Regions from separate parts of the Cytobacillus dafuensis genome, predicted to be linked through region 2. Evidence: a T-box and tRNA genes for the amino acid it is inferred to sense, from the RefSeq annotation. Region 2 holds a T-box; the other holds one or more tRNA genes.
What was found. The T-box of region 2 lies ahead of leuS (leucine--tRNA ligase). A T-box ahead of a tRNA ligase gene usually reads a tRNA of that ligase, here a tRNA-Leu.
Positions count from the first base shown of each region.

Region 1 (6,173 bases), 1.2 Mb from region 2:
ATGCCGGTATGAGTAGCGAAAGATGGGTGAGAATCCCATCCACCGAATGCCTAAGGTTTCCTGAGGAAGGCTCGTCCGCTCAGGGTTAGTCGGGACCTAAGCCGAGGCTGAAAAGCGTAGGCGATGGACAACAGGTTGATATTCCTGTACCACCTCTTTACCGTTTGAGCAATGGGGGGACGCAGGAGGATAGGGTAAGCGCGCTGCTGGAATAGCGCGTCCAAGCAGTTAGGCTGCAAGCGAGGCAAATCCCGCTTGCATAAAGGCTGAGCTGTGACGGCGAGGGAAATAAAGTACCGAAGTTCCTGAATCCACACTGCCAAGAAAAGCCTCTAGCGAGGGAAAAGGTGCCCGTACCGCAAACCGACACAGGTAGGCGAGGAGAGAATCCTAAGGTGAGCGAGAGAACTCTCGTTAAGGAACTCGGCAAAATCACCCCGTAACTTCGGGAGAAGGGGTGCTCATTTGGGTGAATAGCCCGGATGAGCCGCAGTGAATAGGCCCAGGCGACTGTTTAGCAAAAACACAGGTCTCTGCGAAGCCGTAAGGCGAAGTATAGGGGCTGACGCCTGCCCGGTGCTGGAAGGTTAAGAGGAGGGGTTAGCGCAAGCGAAGCTCTGAATTGAAGCCCCAGTAAACGGCGGCCGTAACTATAACGGTCCTAAGGTAGCGAAATTCCTTGTCGGGTAAGTTCCGACCCGCACGAAAGGCGTAACGATCTGGGCACTGTCTCAACGAGAGACTCGGTGAAATTATAGTACCTGTGAAGATGCAGGTTACCCGCGACAGGACGGAAAGACCCCGTGGAGCTTTACTGTAGCCTGATATTGAATTTCGGTACAGCTTGTACAGGATAGGTAGGAGCCTTGGAAGCCGGAGCGCTAGCTTCGGTGGAGGCATCGGTGGGATACTACCCTGGCTGTATTGAAATTCTAACCCGCACCCCTGATCGGGGTGGGAGACAGTGTCAGGTGGGCAGTTTGACTGGGGCGGTCGCCTCCTAAAAAGTAACGGAGGCGCCCAAAGGTTCCCTCAGAATGGTTGGAAATCATTCGAAGAGTGTAAAGGCATAAGGGAGCTTGACTGCGAGACCTACAAGTCGAGCAGGGACGAAAGTCGGGCTTAGTGATCCGGTGGTTCCGCATGGAAGGGCCATCGCTCAACGGATAAAAGCTACCCCGGGGATAACAGGCTTATCTCCCCCAAGAGTCCACATCGACGGGGAGGTTTGGCACCTCGATGTCGGCTCATCGCATCCTGGGGCTGTAGTCGGTCCCAAGGGTTGGGCTGTTCGCCCATTAAAGCGGTACGCGAGCTGGGTTCAGAACGTCGTGAGACAGTTCGGTCCCTATCCGTCGTGGGCGCAGGAAATTTGAGAGGAGCTGTCCTTAGTACGAGAGGACCGGGATGGACGCACCGCTGGTGTACCAGTTGTTCTGCCAAGAGCATCGCTGGGTAGCTATGTGCGGAAGGGATAAGTGCTGAAAGCATCTAAGCATGAAGCCCCCCTCGAGATGAGATTTCCCATAGCGTCAAGCTAGTAAGACCCCTGAAAGATGATCAGGTTGATAGGTTTGAGGTGGAAGCGTGGTGACACGTGGAGCTGACAAATACTAATCGGTCGAGGACTTAACCAAATTGATTACTCGAATTCTTCTTCAACATTATCTAGTTTTGAGGGAACAAAACCTCAATTTCATACAGTCTAGTGGCGATAGCGAGAAGGTCACACCCGTTCCCATCCCGAACACGGAAGTTAAGCTTCTCAGCGCCGATGGTAGTTAGGGGCTGTCCCCTTGTGAGAGTAGGACGTCGCTAGGCATATTATGGAGGATTAGCTCAGCTGGGAGAGCACCTGCCTTACAAGCAGGGGGTCGGCGGTTCGATCCCGTCATCCTCCACCATATTTATAATGCCGGCCTAGCTCAATTGGTAGAGCAACTGACTTGTAATCAGTAGGTTGGGGGTTCAAGTCCTCTGGCCGGCACTCTTGAGCAATCATTTTATTACGAGCCATTAGCTCAGTCGGTAGAGCATCTGACTTTTAATCAGAGGGTCGAAGGTTCGAGTCCTTCATGGCTCACCATTTAAATAATGCGGGTGTGGCGGAATTGGCAGACGCACCAGACTTAGGATCTGGCGCCGCAAGGCGTGGGGGTTCGACTCCCTTCACCCGCACCATTTATAATATGCGGAAGTAGTTCAGTGGTAGAACACCACCTTGCCAAGGTGGGGGTCGCGGGTTCGAATCCCGTCTTCCGCTCCAAAAGTGCCGGGGTGGCGGAACTGGCAGACGCACAGGACTTAAAATCCTGCGGTAGGTGACTACCGTACCGGTTCGATTCCGGTCCTCGGCACCATTATTATTATATATGCGCCCGTAGCTCAATTGGATAGAGCGTCTGACTACGGATCAGAAGGTTATGGGTTCGACTCCTTTCGGGCGCGCCATAATAATATTCAGAAATTAGACCCTGAATAAATAATTTTATGCTGTACTTCATAGTTGGCTTTTAACAATACGGGAAGTAGCTCAGCTTGGTAGAGCACTTGGTTTGGGACCAAGGGGTCGCAGGTTCGAATCCTGTCTTCCCGACCATTTTAAAATACGGGGCCTTAGCTCAGCTGGGAGAGCGCCTGCCTTGCACGCAGGAGGTCAGCGGTTCGATCCCGCTAGGCTCCACCATAAAAAGTTTTTGAAAAAGTTGTTGACTCAACTTAGTGAATCTGGTATTATTAAAAAGTCGTCTAAAACGACAAAACATTTGAAGTTGTTCTTTGAAAACTGAACGAACAAAAACGTCAACGTTTTCTAAGTCTTTTTATAAGACATTTTTAAGAGCTAATCTTACTCTTTATTGGAGAGTTTGATCCTGGCTCAGGACGAACGCTGGCGGCGTGCCTAATACATGCAAGTCGAGCGGACTTGTGAGAGCTTGCTCTCGCAAGTTAGCGGCGGACGGGTGAGTAACACGTGGGCAACCTGCCTGTAAGACTGGGATAACTTCGGGAAACCGGAGCTAATACCGGATAATTCTTTTCTACACATGTAGGAAAGCTGAAAGATGGCTTCGGCTATCACTTACAGATGGGCCCGCGGCGCATTAGCTAGTTGGTGAGGTAACGGCTCACCAAGGCAACGATGCGTAGCCGACCTGAGAGGGTGATCGGCCACACTGGGACTGAGACACGGCCCAGACTCCTACGGGAGGCAGCAGTAGGGAATCTTCCGCAATGGACGAAAGTCTGACGGAGCAACGCCGCGTGAGTGATGAAGGTTTTCGGATCGTAAAACTCTGTTGTTAGGGAAGAACAAGTACCGTTCGAATAGGGCGGTACCTTGACGGTACCTAACCAGAAAGCCACGGCTAACTACGTGCCAGCAGCCGCGGTAATACGTAGGTGGCAAGCGTTGTCCGGAATTATTGGGCGTAAAGCGCGCGCAGGTGGTTCCTTAAGTCTGATGTGAAAGCCCACGGCTCAACCGTGGAGGGTCATTGGAAACTGGGGAACTTGAGTGCAGAAGAGGAAAGTGGAATTCCACGTGTAGCGGTGAAATGCGTAGAGATGTGGAGGAACACCAGTGGCGAAGGCGACTTTCTGGTCTGTAACTGACACTGAGGCGCGAAAGCGTGGGGAGCGAACAGGATTAGATACCCTGGTAGTCCACGCCGTAAACGATGAGTGCTAAGTGTTAGGGGGTTTCCGCCCCTTAGTGCTGCAGCTAACGCATTAAGCACTCCGCCTGGGGAGTACGGCCGCAAGGCTGAAACTCAAAGGAATTGACGGGGGCCCGCACAAGCGGTGGAGCATGTGGTTTAATTCGAAGCAACGCGAAGAACCTTACCAGGTCTTGACATCCTCTGCCAACCCTAGAGATAGGGCGTTCCCCTTCGGGGGACAGAGTGACAGGTGGTGCATGGTTGTCGTCAGCTCGTGTCGTGAGATGTTGGGTTAAGTCCCGCAACGAGCGCAACCCTTGATCTTAGTTGCCAGCATTCAGTTGGGCACTCTAAGGTGACTGCCGGTGACAAACCGGAGGAAGGTGGGGATGACGTCAAATCATCATGCCCCTTATGACCTGGGCTACACACGTGCTACAATGGATGGTACAAAGGGCTGCGAGACCGCGAGGTTAAGCGAATCCCATAAAACCATTCTCAGTTCGGATTGCAGGCTGCAACTCGCCTGCATGAAGCCGGAATCGCTAGTAATCGCGGATCAGCATGCCGCGGTGAATACGTTCCCGGGCCTTGTACACACCGCCCGTCACACCACGAGAGTTTGTAACACCCGAAGTCGGTGGGGTAACCGTAAGGAGCCAGCCGCCTAAGGTGGGACAGATGATTGGGGTGAAGTCGTAACAAGGTAGCCGTATCGGAAGGTGCGGCTGGATCACCTCCTTTCTAAGGATATATAGAAGTATTTCATACTTCTTAAATAAGACGTTTCTTGTTCGTTCAGTTTTGAGAGAATAATCTCTCAAAACTTTTGTTCTTTGAAAACTAGATAATGAAATGAAGAAGAATAACCGAGTAATCGCCATTTTAGTTTTCTCTCTTATTTATTCATTGAGTAAGAGTACAAACCATGAGGACAACGTTAATCGTTGACCGAAGTAGGTTAAGTTAGAAAGGGCGCACGGTGAATGCCTAGGCACTAGGAGCCGATGAAGGACGGGACTAACACCGATATGCTTCGGGGAGCTGTAAGTAAGCTTTGATCCGGAGATTTCCGAATGGGGGAACCCCCTATCCGTAATGGGATAGGATCTTTACCTGAATACATAGGGTATTGAAGGCAGACCCGGGGAACTGAAACATCTAAGTACCCGGAGGAAGAGAAAGCAAACGCGATTCCCTGAGTAGCGGCGAGCGAAACGGGATTAGCCCAAACCAAGAGGCTTGCCTCTTGGGGTTGTAGGACACTCTACACGGAGTTACAAAGGAACGAGGTAAATGAACAGGTCTGGAAAGGCCGGCCATAGAAGGTAAAAGCCCTGTAGTTGAAACTTCGTTCCCTCCAGAGTGGATCCTGAGTACGGCGGGACACGTGAAATCCCGTCGGAAGCAGGGAGGACCATCTCCCAAGGCTAAATACTCCCTAGTGACCGATAGTGAACCAGTACCGTGAGGGAAAGGTGAAAAGCACCCCGGAAGGGGAGTGAAAGAGATCCTGAAACCGTGTGCCTACAAGTAGTCAGAGCCCATTAACGGGTGATGGCGTGCCTTTTGTAGAATGAACCGGCGAGTTACGATTACATGCGAGGTTAAGTTGAAGAGACGGAGCCGCAGCGAAAGCGAGTCTGAATAGGGCGAATGAGTATGTGGTCGTAGACCCGAAACCAGGTGACCTACCCATGTCCAGGTTGAAGTCCAGGTAACACTGGATGGAGGACCGAACCCACGCACGTTGAAAAGTGCGGGGATGAGGTGTGGGTAGCGGAGAAATTCCAATCGAACTTGGAGATAGCTGGTTCTCTCCGAAATAGCTTTAGGGCTAGCCTCATGTAGTAAGAGTCTTGGAGGTAGAGCACTGTTTGGACTAGGGGCCCTCATCGGGTTACCGAATTCAGACAAACTCCGAATGCCAAAGACTTATCCATGGGAGTCAGACTGCGAGTGATAAGATCCGTAGTCAAGAGGGAAACAGCCCAGACCACCAGCTAAGGTCCCAAAGTATACGTTAAGTGGAAAAGGATGTGGAGTTGCTTAGACAACCAGGATGTTGGCTTAGAAGCAGCCACCATTTAAAGAGTGCGTAATAGCTCACTGGTCGAGTGACTCTGCGCCGAAAATGTACCGGGGCTAAACGTATCACCGAAGCTGTGGATTGACATCTACGATGTCAGTGGTAGGAGAGCGTTCTAAGGGCGTTGAAGCTAGACCGTAAGGACTGGTGGAGCGCTTAGAAGTGAGAATGCCGGTATGAGTAGCGAAAGATGGGTGAGAATCCCATCCACCGAATGCCTAAGGTTTCCTGAGGAAGGCTCGTCCGCTCAGGGTTAGTCGGGACCTAAGCCGAGGCTGAAAAGCGTAGGCGATGGACAACAGGTTGATATTCCTGTACCACCTCTTTACCGTTTGAGCAATGGGGGGACGCAGGAGGATAGGGTAAGCGCGCTGCTGGAATAGCGCGTCCAAGCAGTTAGGCTGCAAGCGAGGCAAATCCCG
Region 1 covers NZ_CP042593.1:95,437-101,609, forward strand. Annotated here, with positions in the region: rRNA gene FSZ17_RS00465 (23S ribosomal RNA) at 1-1,637, shown strand, start outside; rRNA gene rrf (5S ribosomal RNA) at 1,705-1,821, shown strand; tRNA gene FSZ17_RS00475 (tRNA-Val) at 1,829-1,904, shown strand; tRNA gene FSZ17_RS00480 (tRNA-Thr) at 1,915-1,987, shown strand; tRNA gene FSZ17_RS00485 (tRNA-Lys) at 2,011-2,086, shown strand; tRNA gene FSZ17_RS00490 (tRNA-Leu) at 2,097-2,181, shown strand; tRNA gene FSZ17_RS00495 (tRNA-Gly) at 2,192-2,266, shown strand; tRNA gene FSZ17_RS00500 (tRNA-Leu) at 2,272-2,360, shown strand; tRNA gene FSZ17_RS00505 (tRNA-Arg) at 2,375-2,451, shown strand; tRNA gene FSZ17_RS00510 (tRNA-Pro) at 2,523-2,599, shown strand; tRNA gene FSZ17_RS00515 (tRNA-Ala) at 2,611-2,686, shown strand; rRNA gene FSZ17_RS00520 (16S ribosomal RNA) at 2,856-4,406, shown strand; rRNA gene FSZ17_RS00525 (23S ribosomal RNA) at 4,622-6,173, shown strand, end outside.
Region 1: it encodes a tRNA-Leu, which carries the amino acid that the T-box ahead of leuS (leucine--tRNA ligase) is inferred to sense. The anticodon was not compared.

Region 2 (6,173 bases):
AAACGTTATCATTAGCTGCTAAATTATTTATTGAGAATGCTAAGAGTTTAGTCAAGTCAACGTAATTCCATTAGAATATATGCCAATTTCAGTAATTGGTTGTTGATATTTATTATTGTCATAGTTTTTATAATCATATAAACTTGCAAATGCAACAGAACTAGGATAAAGGGGTCTTTATATTGAATCGTATTACTTCAAAAGTATTTGGCCAATATTGGAATCCATATTGGGCCATAGGGATTGCAGGTGTATTAAGTGCCCTCTACTTTGGGCTAACAAATACTGTATGGGCTGTTACAGGTGAATTTACTCGATTAGGAGGGCAGATCCTTATGCTCTTCGGTATTGATATTTCAGATTGGGAGTATTTCAAACTTATAACAATAAAGGGATCTACCTTCGAAAGAACGGATGGATGGATTGTTTGGGGGATGTTTATCGGGGCATTCATTACGATTCTTCTAAGTAATAATTTTAAAATAAGAGTCCCTAAACAAAAGCGCAGATTAGTACAAGGATTAATTGGCGGGATAATTGCTGGATTTGGAGCACGATTAGCATTAGGCTGTAACTTGGCTGCCTTTTTTACTGGTGTGCCGCAATTTTCCTTCCATTCTTGGATCTTTATGGTTGCCACAGCAATCGGCACTTATATAGGATTTAAGATCGTCAGCACGAAATGGTGGAAGGGCAAACCAGTTCTCAACAAAGGGAATACTGCAACCAAGGCTGAAAATAAGAAAATTATTCAGCCTTATATCGGAATTCTCATTGCGATTGTGTATGCGTTACTAATTATTTATTTTTTTGTTACTGGTAAACCTTATCTTGGGATTGCTGCTATTTTCGGAGCAGCATTTGGTATATTAATAGAAAGAGGGCAGATCTGCTTCACTTCTGCTTTTAGAGATCTATGGGTAAGCGGACGAGCAACTATGACAAAAGCAATCGCCGTTGGGATCGCCATCAGTACATTATTTACTTTCGTCGTCATTGTTGTTTACGGATTAGAGCCGATTACGAAAATTGCTGCCCCAAGCACATTTATCGGTGGAGTATTATTTGGTCTAGGAATTGTACTAGCTGGCGGCTGTGAAACAGGTATGATGTACCGAGTAATGGAAGGTCAGGTTTTATATTTATTTGTTTTTGCAGGAAATATTATTGGTGCCACCTTCCTAGCATACGGCTGGGATCATTTAGGTATTTTTAACACACTTGTTAAAAGTGGTTCTAAAATTAATTTAATTGAAAAATTTGGACCAATAACAGCCCTCGTTCTAACACTCATTATGCTCGCTGTCTGGTTTGCAGTAGCTGTATTTTGGGAGAAACATTATCGATTCGGAACTGGTTTTAAAAAAGGAGGAATGAAGCAGCATGGTTATTGATTATACTTTAGACTTAAGAGGAGAGCCTTGTCCCTTCCCTGTTATTTACTCATTAGAAACCTTAAAAGATATGAAAAAAGGTGAAGTACTGCAAGTTATTGCAGACTGTCCAGCTTCTTTCAAAAACGTCCCTGAAGAAGTCGTTAAGCATGGCTATACTTTAGCAAAAGAACCATATAAAGATGGGCAAGATTTATACTTTTTTATTCAAGTGTAATGAAGATTAGCAAAAAGACCGAATCAATCAATCACTCCTGCTTGATTGATTCGGTCTTTTTCTTTAATAAAATTATATTGTTTCGCCTTTCCATTGCATCATGCCGCCTGCCAAATTGCGAACCTTATATCCTTGATCCTGCATATAGTAGCAAACATTTTCACTTCGGGCACCTGAACGGCAAATAAAAATATATTCTTTATCTTTATCAAAGTAATCCAAGTTTTCAGGAATTGTCATCATGCGGATATGCTTTGCTCCTGGAATCATGCCATATGCAACCTCTTCATCTTCCCTTACATCGACAAGCTCTAATTTTTCACCAGCAGCTACCTTTTTTTCTAAATCATCAGTTGTCATAATTTCTATATCCATCAAATACTTCCTTTCTAAACCAAATATTAGTTTTCCCTATACCCATATTAAAAAACATCCTCCGAAAACGCAATCGGAGGATGTTATTATTTATTTGTCTAGACATAGTTACTAGAGGAGATTTGACCTTCTCTTTTTATTTATCTGCACACTTGGCAATATATCCGCCACTTTTATCAGTTCGCTACAATATTGACCAGCTTTCCTGGGACAGCAATGACTTTGCGAATGGTTTTTCCATCAATTTGCTCTTTAACTCTTTCATCTTCAATTGCGATTTTTTCTAGAGCATCCTTTTGAGCATCTGCTGGAACAAGCAGCTTCGTTTTTACTTTACCATTTACTTGAATAACAATTTCAACTTCATCATCTACAAGCTTTGCCTCATCAAATGCTGGCCATGCTTCATAGGCAATGGTTTCGCTATGGCCAAGCTTTTCCCAAAGCTCTTCCGCAACGTGAGGTGTAATTGGTGAAAGCAATTTAACGAAGCCTTCCATAAAGTGCTTAGGAAGAACTGTCGTTTTATATGCTTCATTAATAAAGACCATCATTTGTGAGATCGCTGTATTGTATCGTAATCCCTCATAATCCTCTGTTACTTTTTTCACTGTTTGATGGTAAACCTTTTCAAGGTTGCTTACTTCTTCTGACTCTTGGATTTTTGGATTTAGTTCTCCGTTTTCCTCAATAAATAAGCGCCATACACGGTCTAGGAATCTTCTTGAGCCATCTAAACCATTAGTTGACCATGCAATCGAAGCATCTAGTGGTCCCATGAACATTTCATATAAGCGAAGAGTATCTGCGCCATGGCTCGCAATAATATCATCAGGATTTACGACATTCCCTTTTGATTTACTCATTTTTTCATTGCCTTCACCAAGAATCATTCCTTGGTTAAATAGCTTTTGGAAAGGTTCCTTCGTATGAACAACCCCAATATCATAAAGGACCTTATGCCAGAATCGTGCATATAAAAGGTGAAGAACGGCATGCTCTGCTCCTCCGATATAAATATCAACTGGAAGCCATTCTTTTAGCTTTTCTGGATCTGCAAGTGCTTCACTATTGTGTGGATCAATATAGCGTAAATAATACCAGCAGCTTCCCGCCCATTGAGGCATTGTGTTCGTTTCTCTACGCCCTTTTTTCCCTGTTTCAGGGTCTACAACATTAACCCAATCTTCAATATTAGCAAGCGGAGATTCCCCTGTACCAGAAGGTTTAATTTCTGTCGTTTTCGGAAGAATTAATGGCAGCTGATCCACTGGGACTGCTGACATCGTGCCATCCTCCCAATGAATAATTGGAATTGGTTCACCCCAATAGCGCTGGCGGCTGAATAACCAGTCACGTAGACGGAATGTCACTTTCTTCGTTCCAAGACCTTTCGCCTCAAGCCAAGAAATCATTTCCGCAATAGCCACATCTTTATTCTTTCCATTCAAGAAATCTGAGTTCACATGTTCTCCGTCGCCTGTGTAAGCTTCCTTTTCCACATCACCACCAGCAACAACCTCAATGATCGGAAGTCCGAATTGCTTTGCGAATTCATGGTCGCGCTCATCATGAGCAGGTACTGCCATGATTGCACCAGTTCCATAGCTAGCCAATACATAGTCCGCTATCCAGATTGGCATTTTTTCGCCATTAGCTGGGTTAATAGCAAAGGCACCTGTAAATACGCCTGTTTTTTCTTTTGCTAAATCTGTTCTTTCAAGGTCAGACTTTGTTTTAACTTTTTCAAGATATTCATTGACAGCACTTTGTCGCTCTGCCGTTGTAATTTTTTCTACTAAAGCATGTTCAGGAGCTAGGACTGCATAAGTAGCGCCAAAAAGAGTATCAGGACGTGTTGTAAATACTTTAAATGTTCCTTCATGCCCTTCAATTTGGAAAGTAACCTCAGCACCCTCTGAACGTCCAATCCAATTGCGCTGCATTTCTTTAAGACTATCTGGCCAATCTAATAGATCTAGATCTTCAAGTAAACGATCAGCATACTCAGTTATTTTTAATACCCATTGTTTCATTGGTCTTCTTTCAACTGGGTGGCCGCCACGCTCACTCTTCCCATCGATGACTTCCTCGTTAGCTAGAACTGTTCCTAAAGCTGGACACCAGTTAACGGCTACTTCATCGATATAAGCTAGGCCTTTTTCAAAAAGCTTAGTGAAAATCCATTGAGTCCATTTGTAATAATTAGGATCTGTCGTATTCACTTCACGATCCCAGTCATATGAAAAACCGAGTTCTTTAATTTGGCGACGGAATGTATTGATATTCTGCTCAGTAAATTCAGCTGGGTCATTTCCTGTATCTAAAGCGTATTGCTCAGCTGGTAAACCGAATGCATCCCATCCCATTGGATGAAGAACATTATATCCTTGCATCCGCTTCATTCGTGAAAGAATATCAGTTGCCGTATATCCTTCAGGATGGCCTACATGAAGTCCTGCACCAGATGGATATGGGAACATATCAAGCGCATAAAATTTACGCTTTCCTTTGTCTTCACTCGTTTTAAATGTTTTATTTCCTTCCCAAAATGCTTGCCACTTCTTTTCAATCTGTTGATGATTGAAACTCATCTCAATTTCCTCCTAAAAAATAAAATAAAAAAACCTCTCATCCCATAATAGGGACGAGAGGATTATGTATATCTCCCGCGGTACCACCCACATTAGTGACAAAGTCACTCGCTTCATTCAACCTTAACGCGGTATACGGCAAGCATTACTGTTCATTCACACTTGCTGCTCAAAGGCGAGTTCATGGGATACCTGACTGACTTGCACCACCCGTCAGCTCTCTAAATCAGAATAAAACACCATTACTGCTCCTTATCTTAGCAGATAACTATTTAATTAAATGTAATTGTATATAATTTCCCGCCAAGATGCAAGGGGGCTCATCCTGACGAGAAATTTAATACTTAGCATATGAAGTAAATGTTCATGTGTGAAAACATTTTTACTATTTTCCCCAAAAAAATAAAGGGCAATCAATACTGATTGCCCCTTGAAATGTTTTATCCCGCATTAACCGGCAGTAAGACCCCCACATCAAAACTTTTAGGGAACTAAAAAAGGATAAGTGGGGGATGAAAAAAAACCCCACTTATTGAAGTTTCACTTTATTGAACCGTATACCCGCCATCTATCACAATCGCCTGCCCAGTCATCCCCATTGCAGAATCACTAGCTAAGAAAATAGCACATTCAGCTATCTCATCAACAGTTAATAACCTTTTTTGAGGAACTAATGGAAAAATTACTTCATTTAATACATCTTCAAGCGGCACATTTCTCGTTTTGGCTAAATCATTGAGCTGATTCCGAACTAAGGCTGTATCCACATAGCCAGGACAGATGGCATTAACGGTAATTCCATCTGTGGCCGTTTCTAATGCCGCTACTTTCGTTAACCCAATTACTCCATGCTTTGCACTATTGTAAGCAGCTTTTCCTGCAAAGCCGACTAAGCCATTGATGGAAGCCATATTAATGATTCTGCCAAATTGCTGTTTTTTCATAATTGGCAAAACATGCTTAATGGAAATAAATGGTGCCGTCAACATGACTTTTATTAGAAATTCAAACTTATCGGTTGGGAAGTCTTCGATATATGAAACATGCTGCAAGCCAGCATTATTTATAAGTACCTCTAAACTTCCATAATGGCTTACTGCTTCTTGCAAGCAGGATTGAATATCAATTTCTGATGTCACATCACATTTTAATCCGATAGCGTCATAGCCTTCATCCTGCAAATTTTTTGCAGCCCTTTTGACTGCATCTTCTTGAATATCGGTTAAAACAATTTTTGCTCCAGCTGCTGCAAATTTTTTCCCTATTTCAAAACCAATTCCTTGAGCAGCACCTGTAATAAAAATAACTTTTTCCTGAACCATGTTGTGACTCCTTTCAAATACCTAACATACCAAGATCTCTTTGAAATCTAAATCCCTAAGCCTAATGAGAATAAAATGATCGCAATTGCAACACCTATGGCAGGAACAATAACCGTTAGTGCGCCAACTGCACCATAAGCATCCTGATGAGCTTCACCACAAATAGATCGTACTGTTGTCACAACATAACCATTATGAGGCAGAGAGTCCAAGGCACCCGACGATATGGCAACAACCCTATGCAATGCTTCAGGATTTACTCCCATATCCA
Region 2 covers NZ_CP042593.1:3,786,084-3,792,256, forward strand. Annotated here, with positions in the region: gene FSZ17_RS18035 (selenium metabolism-associated LysR family transcriptional regulator) at 1-65, shown strand, start outside; gene yedE (selenium metabolism membrane protein YedE/FdhT) at 183-1,394, shown strand; gene yedF (sulfurtransferase-like selenium metabolism protein YedF) at 1,384-1,611, shown strand; gene FSZ17_RS18050 (rhodanese-like domain-containing protein) at 1,684-1,986, opposite strand; gene leuS (leucine--tRNA ligase) at 2,163-4,580, opposite strand; T-box leader at 4,627-4,848, opposite strand; gene FSZ17_RS18060 (3-hydroxybutyrate dehydrogenase) at 5,126-5,902, opposite strand; gene FSZ17_RS18065 (GntP family permease) at 5,950-6,173, opposite strand, start outside.